Regions from separate parts of the Desulfovibrio sp. GTC20076 genome, predicted to be linked through region 3. Evidence: riboswitches for the same ligand, from Rfam matches in the RefSeq annotation. Region 3 holds a riboswitch; each other region holds the start of a gene.
The links. A riboswitch is a leader RNA that binds a small molecule or an ion and turns the genes downstream of it on or off. The one in region 3 is predicted to bind cobalamin.
Positions count from the first base shown of each region.

Region 1: another riboswitch for cobalamin. It lies ahead of metE (5-methyltetrahydropteroyltriglutamate--homocysteine S-methyltransferase); the one in region 3 lies ahead of ACZ495_RS05885 (anaerobic ribonucleoside triphosphate reductase).
Region 2: another riboswitch for cobalamin. It lies ahead of ACZ495_RS11925 (sirohydrochlorin cobaltochelatase); the one in region 3 lies ahead of ACZ495_RS05885 (anaerobic ribonucleoside triphosphate reductase).
Region 4: another riboswitch for cobalamin. It lies ahead of ACZ495_RS07310 (FecCD family ABC transporter permease); the one in region 3 lies ahead of ACZ495_RS05885 (anaerobic ribonucleoside triphosphate reductase).

Region 1 is NZ_AP039366.1:2,424,778-2,426,971, forward strand. It holds gene ACZ495_RS10755 (tetratricopeptide repeat protein) at 1-422, shown strand, start outside; cobalamin riboswitch at 689-883, shown strand; gene metE (5-methyltetrahydropteroyltriglutamate--homocysteine S-methyltransferase) at 1,088-2,194, shown strand, end outside.
Region 2 is NZ_AP039366.1:2,724,189-2,726,382, reverse strand. It holds gene ACZ495_RS11930 (30S ribosomal protein S1) at 1-496, opposite strand, end outside; cobalamin riboswitch at 660-882, shown strand; gene ACZ495_RS11925 (sirohydrochlorin cobaltochelatase) at 916-1,830, shown strand; gene ACZ495_RS11920 (PAS domain-containing protein) at 2,151-2,194, shown strand, end outside.
Region 3 is NZ_AP039366.1:1,332,333-1,334,526, reverse strand. It holds gene ACZ495_RS05890 (M16 family metallopeptidase) at 1-421, shown strand, start outside; cobalamin riboswitch at 1,028-1,209, shown strand; gene ACZ495_RS05885 (anaerobic ribonucleoside triphosphate reductase) at 1,405-2,194, shown strand, end outside.
Region 4 is NZ_AP039366.1:1,665,647-1,667,840, reverse strand. It holds gene ACZ495_RS07315 (purine nucleoside phosphorylase YfiH/LACC1 family protein) at 1-445, shown strand, start outside; cobalamin riboswitch at 691-869, shown strand; gene ACZ495_RS07310 (FecCD family ABC transporter permease) at 1,037-2,131, shown strand.

The sequences.
Region 1 (2,194 bases), 1.1 Mb from region 3:
GCCACGGAGCCGTGCTTTTCGGGCAACGGCTGGATACGGCCAACCGCACGGCCATGCGCGACACGCTTTCCAGGGCCGGCATGCAGCCGTCCCGGCAGGACGATGCCTATATCTGCGACCTGTATATCCCCGGCGCCCTTGTACCCGGCGCACGGCAAATGGCTCTTTGCTACGGCCCGGGCAGGCCCGCGCCTCTGGGCTTTGTAGAACTGGAATATGCCGCCCCCCACAAGGACACCGCCCAGAGCATCATGCGCATGGTCAGTGAGCGCTTCGGGCCGCCATCCGCCGGAGAAGGGGACGACGGACACATCTGGAATCTCGGTACGGTCATCGTGGCCACGCGCTACAACCCCGCGCAACAGACGGTCAGCCTCATGTATATGGTTCCCGCCATCTACCACCTGACACGCCAGGACTAGGCCGCCGGCCCCATGGCCATGACCGCAATGGCTGCTCCGGCTGCGTCAGCGCTTGCCACGCGGCAGGCTTCTTTTTGCCTCGCGTTCCCACATCTACAGCAACGGCTGAAGCAGTTCTGCTGCTTCCATCCATAACGTCCCTTCAGGTTGCTACCGTCCTCTCCCTGCCAGAGGCGTAGACTGCGCAGCATCGGCCTGCATCCGCAACCCGCCCGGCCGTAACAGACAGAAATCTTCCGGAGGGGCTGCACCAGTCTTGACACGAATGACCGCTTATAATATCAGGTTATCTCAATATAGTGATGAGAAACGGAAAACGGTGAAAATCCGTTGCGGACGCGCCACTGTAACCGGCACACACCCCGCGCCGCGCCACTGTTCTGCTGAACGGGAAGACGCGGCCACGCGCTACATACGCGCAGGGGCCGGAAGCCAGGAGACGCCTCGTCACGGCCGCCACCCGGCGGCACGGCAGTACTGTCTCGCGTTCAGGCAAGCGCCAGGCCCGGCTTTTTAGCCGGCCAGGTCATGTGCATCCGTGATGCGCATGCCGGCAGGTTTTCGTACCTGCCGTGAAGAGGAACCGGGAGCCTCCTCCCTCTTCAGGTATAAACGCTCTCCGCGTGAAAAGACTGCCCTTTCAACACCATATGAAAGGAGCAACCATGCAGACCCACATCCTCGGCTTTCCTTCCATCGGCAGGCACCGGGAGCTCAAACTGGCTCTCGAATCCTTCTGGCGAGGTGACACGTGCGCCCAGACCCTCAAGGAAACCGCCCACAACCTTCAGCACCAGCACTGGAACATTCAGCAGCAGGCCGGACTGACCCATGTCGCCACTGGTGATTTTTCCCTGTATGACCGCATGCTGGACACAAGCATCATGCTCGGGGCCATCCCGTCGCGTTTTGCGCCCTGCGACCGGGGCGGCAAGGATGAGTCTGCCCGCTACTTTGCCATGGCACGCGGCGATGCCTCGCGCAACATCCCTGCCCTGGAAATGACCAAGTGGTTTGATACCAACTATCACTACCTTGTGCCGGAAATCGAACCCGATGCCGTATGGACTCCCGGTGAACATCCCGTGCTTGAAGCCACAATGCGGGCAGCCGCTTTGGGTTTCAGTCCCAAACCTGCCGTCATCGGGCCTTTTACCTGGCTGGCGCTGGCCAAAGGTCAGGCAAAGGCGGATCCCTGGGCGCGCCTGGACGAGGTTCTGGCTGCCTATGCCGCCCTCATCAGACGGCTGGCTCCCCTCTGTACCCTGATACAGATTGAAGAACCTGTGCTCGGCACAGATCTTTTGCCCGATGCTGCTGCCCAACGCTTTACTGCGGCCTATGGGGCACTCAATACAGCGGCCGGCACGGCATCATGCGGACTCATGCTCACAACCTATTTTGGCCCGCTGACGCGGCACCTGCCCCTGGCTGTAAACAGCGGTTGCGCAGCCCTGCACATCGATCTTGTGCGCGCTCCCGGGCAGCTTGACGATGTTCTGTCGGCCCTGCCCGATGGCACGGCCCTGTCCCTAGGGCTTGTGGACGGCCGCAACATCTGGAAAGCCAGCTACGCGCAGGCAACGCAGCTTGCGCAGCGCGCTGCAAAAAAGCTTGGCAGCCATCGCATCCTGCTTGGCTCTTCCTGCTCCCTTCTGCATTGCCCTGTGGATCTTGCAGAGGAAACGGAACTGCCCCCTGCTGTCAGAAACCGTATGGCCTTTGCCGTGCAAAAATGTTCGGAACTGGCCGACCTTGCAACCATTGCCTGC
Region 2 (2,194 bases), 1.4 Mb from region 3:
GGAACTCGAACTCCTGGTTGACCAGGGCGTCCATGTCCGGCACGGGGCGCAGGTCCACATGGGAACCGGGCAAAAAGGCCTCTACTCCGCCGATATCCACAGTGTAGCCGCCCTTGATGCGACGCACAATGTGGCCCGTGATGACCCTGTTGTTTTCCTGCACGTCTTCGAGCTGGTCGAAAACCTGCATGCGTTTGGCCTTTTCAAAAGAAAGGGTGATGGTTCCGTCGTTTTCGTTCTTGCGAACAACGTACACGTCCACCTTGTCGCCCACGGCAACGCCGATGTTTCCGGCGGCATCGCGAAATTCGGCCGTGGGGATCTGCCCCTCGGACTTGAAGTTCACGTCCACCAGCACATTGTCGTCATCCACACGAACGATCTCACCCTTGGTGATAGAGCCTTCTTCAAGGTCGCCAAAATCGGAAGTGAGGTAGTTTTCGAGGGCACTCTCGAAATTCATTTCGGTTTCGTGCCCGGTTTCCAAACCTGCCATATGTCCAGCCTCCAAACATGATTTCCCTAATACAAGGGAGGCCGCATAAGTACCAGAATTCTGCCGAAAGAACAAGGAAAAATCCGCCAAAAATGGCCTCCGGAGCCGAAAACCGGTTCCGAAGTCCCTGTATTTCCCCGGCTGGCGCAAGCCACCGCCTGCCTTGACATTTACCGCGCCCTGTTGTCCTCTGTCGTTTTGGCGGGGAATTTCGTGCAAATCGAAAACAGTCGCGCTGCGGTAAGAGGGGACAAAGCTTCTTCATGCTGTTCTGAAGAGCGGCATGCGACAGCCAGTCGCATATGCGGTGAAGGCGAAGCCAAGGCGCGGGCCATATGGCCCCACAGCCCTCAAGTCCGAACATCCGCCGGGGCCGGTGCCCTTTGCGAACCTTTCAACGCGAAATTGAGGAGGTTGCCATGCCGCGTATCCTTTCACATGCGGGGTTTCGCCCGCTGCTTTTCGTTCTGCTGCTGCTCGCGAGCCTGTGCCTGCACGGCACAAGCCATGCCGCCGATGCCCCCAAGGAAGGGGTGCTGCTGGTGGCCTTCGGCACCAGCGTTCCCGAGGGCATGCCCGCCTTCAATGCCGTAGATGCTGAATTTAAAAAGGCTTTTCCCGGATCGCCCGTGGTGTGGGCCTATACATCACAGATCATTCGTAAAAAACTGGCCGAACAGGGCCAGCCCGTGGGCGGCATCAGCGATGGCATGGCCCAGCTTGCCAAAGACGGCGTAAAGGTTGTGCGCGTGCAGTCGCTGCATGTGCTTGGCGGCGAAGAATTTTCAGCCCTTGAACGCGCAGTTCTGCTTGACGTGAGCAAACATCCGGGCCGTTTCGACGCGGTTTTCCTGGGCCGCCCCCTGCTGGAATCCAGGGCCGATGCGCAGGAACTGGCTGCGATCCTGCTGGCTGACACCAAAAAAGCCCGCGGCAAAAATACTGCCCTTGTGCTTATGGGCCACGGCCAGAGCCACGGGCGCGCCGACCTTGCCTTTGAAGGCGTATGCGCCGTGTTCAAGGCTGCGGACAAAAAGGTCCACATGGCCACAGTAGAGGGCGCGCGCACCTTTGAAGACCTGCTCAAGGAACTCAAAGCCGCCAAGGTCAAGCAGGTGGTACTAGCCCCGCTGATGCTGGTTGCCGGAGACCACGCCCGCAACGACCTTGCCGGCGACGAGGAAGACTCGTGGGCCAGCCAGCTCAAAAAAGCGGGCATCAAGGTTGACGCCCACCTCAAAGGCCTGGGCGAGATGCCCGGCACGGCCGCCATTTTCGTGCGCCATGCCAAGGAAAGTGCCGACGACCTGACCAGGGAACCCAGAAAGCCGTAACAGGCCGCATAAGCGCCTGCTGGCTGCCGTCCCGCACGGGCGCGTTACAACAATGTCAGGTGCGCGGGCCGGGCCATGCCCCGGGCCGCGCACCTTTTTTGCATTTCCCGCCCATGCCGGACGGCCGGGCCTGCCACGGCAGACAGGCCTGCAAGGCAGATGCCCCCGATGCCGCCAGCAACTCTTCTGCCCGATTGTGGGATCTTGGGGTACACAATATCTGTTTTTTTGTGTAGCATGCCTTAAAATTTCATCCTTAACACGCCGGATGGCCTTTTTTCGGCCACAGTCCGGTTCCCTGTCCGCCGGGGGAGGCCCGCATGCCCAAGCAAAGTCGCAAGATATCCCCGCCGCGCGCCGCCGC
Region 3 (2,194 bases):
GAGCGGTCTGCTGTTCAGCCAGTTGAGAGATGTGGAAGGCCTGGGTTACACGGTGACGGCTTTTTATCGCAGTATGCCCGAAGCAGGAATGATGGCTTTTTACATAGGCACTACTCCGGACAAAGTGGAGCAGGCCCGTAAAGGTTTTGGCAAGATTATTGCCGACATCAAGGCAAAACCCCTGTCGGCTGCGCAACTGGAGGCCGGGGCAAACCGTCTGCTTGGCGCATACTTTCGCGAACGGCAAAGCCTGGGCGCACGGGCTGCGGATGCCGCCGGTGATGCCCTTTTGCGCCGCCCCTATGACTTTGACCGCCAGCTTATTGAAAAGGCCGCAACCCTGACGCCTGCTCAGGTGCAGGCCGTGGCCAGGAAATATCTGGAGCAGGAAAACGCTTACGAACTGGTGCTCTTGCCCTGACAATACCTGTAGTTCCGCGAAGGTGCGTGACGACAGTGTGTTTTGCCCCCATCAGGCCTTTCAGGTGAAGCCTCTTGCGCGAACCTGGAGCCTGATGGGGTTTTGCATGGCAATAAGAAGAAGGGCAGGCCTGTTTCACAAAGAAACGGCTATGGCCGAAAGTCGGCACGTACCGTCAGTATCGGCGTTTTTTTACTGTCTGTGAAGGAGGGGAAGTGCTGCCTCCAGCTTGTCAGGAATATTTATCGAAAAAAAATGACCTGAAAAAAACGGCCACTAGCGCGGGTTTTTAGCTGCTAACTTCAAAAATCCGCTTGTATCAAGGACTTGAGCAGCCTTGAAATCATCTTCGCAGTGCGCTAGGTTGCAGATCCGCACTGAGGGAAGTCACCAGCCAGCATATCAGGCTGCGGAACTTTCAATAGCGGTTCCGGCAGTGTTAAGCAGGGCAGAGCCCCCATTCTCGCCCTGTGCTCTTTTGCGGTCTTTTTTCAGTCCTGCTTAACGAGCGTAATTAAAAATTTTTCTTAATATAAACTAAACTGTTCCCATGCACCTAGGAAGTCTTTTTTACCAACCCCAATTGACATGAAGCGGTTCTTTTGAGATTTTCTAGACATTGAAAGTGCCCCACCGGGCTTAATCGGGAATCCCGTGAAAAGCGGGAGCGGACCCGCCGCCGTAAGCCGGGCAACAAACTGTCTTTCACCATGCGCCACTGGGTTCAGCCCGGGAAGGCCGAAAGATGGCCGGCAAGCCGGAAGACCTGCTTTCAACTTACCTTCAAAGGGTGATGGGTATCCCCTGTAACCCCAATAAGGACAACCGACACGGGGCTTTTGTCGGTCAGTCCCCCCGCTGAGGGCGGTCTGCCTTCGGCTGCAGGCATGTTCCTGTTATTTTGTTTGCCCCTCCATTAGGTATCGGTATTTGCGTCCATATTCTGGACGGCCCTGTTCACTATGTTCCGGGAGCTTTCTTCCATGCCCGCCAGCATCATCAAGCGCGATGGCACGGCAGTGCCCTTTGATTCAGTCAAGATCCTCAACGCCATCACCAAGGCCAATCAGGCTGTGGGGGGCGAGGATATGTCCCCCACTGACCTTTTATTCGTCACCGAAAAAGTTTGCAAAAAGCTGAATGAACGTGGTCTGAAGCACGTTGAAGAAATTCAGGACGTGGTTGAAGAATCATTGATTCAGTATGATTACGCCAAAACCGCCAAGGCCTACATCCTGTATCGTGCCGAGCATACGAAAATTCGCAATGCGGAATCGTATCTCATGGATATTTATAAAAAGCTGACGTATTCCGCCGCCATCCATGAGGATATCAAGCGCGAAAACGCCAATATTGACGGCGATACGGCCATGGGCACCATGCTCAAATACGGCTCCGAAGGGTCAAAATTTTTCATAGATAACTATATCTTACCCAAAGACGCTTCGGCAGCCCATATTCACGGTGATATTCATATTCACGACAAAGATTTCTATATGCTCACGGAAACGTGCTGCCAGATAGATCTTATCCCCCTGTTTAAAAATGGTTTTTCTACTGGGCACGGGTATTTGCGTGAACCGAATTCCATTGAAAGCTATTCGGCCCTGGCCTGCATAGCCATTCAGGCCAACCAGAATGAAATGCACGGCGGTCAGAGCGTGCCTCATTTCGACTTTGCCATGGCCGAGGGGGTTGTAAAAACCTACCGCAAGGAATACGAGCGCGCTTTTTCTTCTTTTGTGCGCATTGTTTTGCATGTGGACGCAAGAG
Region 4 (2,194 bases), 330 kb from region 3:
GGGCCTGTTTATCAAAACGGCAGACTGCCAGCCCATTCTTCTGGCACACAAAAGCGGCCGGTATGTGGCGGCCATGCATGCGGGCTGGCGCGGCAACCGCTGTGATTTCCCCCTCACCGGCCTTGTGCGTTTTTGCGAGCGCTATGATCTCAAGCCGCAGGATGTTTTTGCCGTGCGCGGGCCGAGTCTTGGCCCAGGCATGGCGGAGTTTGTCAATTTTGACAGGGAGTGGGGCGCGGAATTCCGCCCGTGGTTTGACGAAGGCAGCCACACTATGGACCTCTGGAGCCTGACCCGGCATCAGCTCATGCTGGCTGGCCTGCCCGCGCGTAACATTTTTGGCTTGGATATCTGCACGGCCAGCAATAACGAACAGTTTTTCTCCTATCGCCGCGCGAAAGCCTCGGGGCGTCAGGCCAGCATTATCTGGATTCAGAACGGGTAGGGCGGGGCAGGTCTCGCGCAGCCAGTCTTGAAAGGGCCTCTGGCCTACGCCTGATGTTCCTCTGCACGGCGAGCTGGCAAGGTATTTTTGCCGCCCATTGCTTCGGTTCCCGTCTGTCGCCTGTGCGGCCTGAGGCTGACTGCCCTGTGTCTCCAGCGCCGTGCCGCAGGCGCGGCAGTCTTGGCGCACACACGCAGCCGCCTTGCCTGGGCCGCGTTCGGCATTGACAGCCCGCCTGCCCCCGCCTAAAGTATGCGCGGCAATGGTAGCCGGAACACCGGCTTGAAAAGGGAATCCCGTGCAATGCGGGAGCGGACCCGCCGCCGTAAGGTTCATGAACCTCGCACCATGCAGCGCCACTGGAAACGGGAAGGCCGGGGCGGGGGAACCAAGCCGGAAGACCTGCCTTGCCCTGCGGCCCGCGCATGACGCGCAGAGCCGCTGTTGCGGCCAGGGCCGCCACGGCAACGGGTTTTTGCCGGCAGGATTGAGGAAATACGGGCCTCTTCCGCCAATGCGCCAAACGGCGTACTGCGCGGGAGGGGCCTTTTTTATACACCCGGCGGCCTGCCGGGTGCGCAAAGGGCGGGCATGACCGCGACACCATATATATCCTCACATTCCGGCACTGCTTTTCCAAGGCTGTGGCCCGCATTTGCTGTTCTGACAGTCCTGTGGCTTGTTTCGCTGCCGCTGGCCTGTCTGCCCGGCCCTGTTTCGCTATCTGCGGAGCAGGTTTTTCATGCTCTGGCGGCCCAGTTGGGGCTGGTACAGGAGCCGCAGGACGCCTCCCTCATGCTGGTTGTAGGGCAGATACGGCTTGCCCGCGTGTGCCTTGCGGCTTTGTGCGGCGGCGCTTTGGCTGTGGCGGGCGTGGCCTTGCAGGGTGTGTTGCGCAATCCGCTCGCTGATCCTTTTACCTTGGGCATTTCTGCCGGAGCGGCTTGCGGGGCCAGTGTGGCCATCGCCTTGGGCGGCGTTCTGGCCGCAACCCTGAGCGCCCCTTTGGCTGCCCTGCGGCTGCCACTGCCCGGCCCTGCGGCCCTTGTGCCCCCTGCGGCCCTTGCCGGAGCGTTGCTGGCCCTTGCCGGGGCATTATGGCTCGGCCGGGGCGATGGCGGTTTCAGGCGTGAGAGCGTCATTCTGGCGGGCATTGCTGTGGCAGCTTTTCTGGGGGCGCTGGTGGCCCTGATCAAGGCGCTCAACGAAGAATCCGTCACGAGCATCGTGTTCTGGATTATGGGGTCTTTTCAAGGGCGCGGGTGGGACAGCCTGCCATTGCTGCTGCTGACTCTTGTGCCCGGTCTGCTGGCCGTGGGTATGGGCTGGCGGGCGCTGGACGTACTGGCGCTGGGGGATGAGCAGGCCGCCCAGCTTGGCCTGCATGTGGGCAGGGCGCGCCTGTGGCTGTTGGCCGGTGCAAGCTGCATGACGGCGGGCTGTGTGGCCGTGGCCGGGGTCATAGGTTTTGTGGGCCTGGTTGTGCCGCATGTGCTGCGTCTTGTTTTGGGCTGCGGGCATGGCCCTTTGCTGGCCGGAGCATTTTTCGGCGGCGGCGTGCTGCTGGTCTGGGCCGATGTGCTGGCCCGCTGCGTGCTTGACGGCGGGCAGGAACTGCCTGTGGGGGTGGTAACGGCCCTTGTGGGCGGACCATTTTTTGCCCTTCTGGTGCGGAGGCGCACATGACGCGCCCTCTACCCGTGCAGCCGGACCCGCCTCATGCTCCGGGCCGTGAGGCGTCCCCGGCTG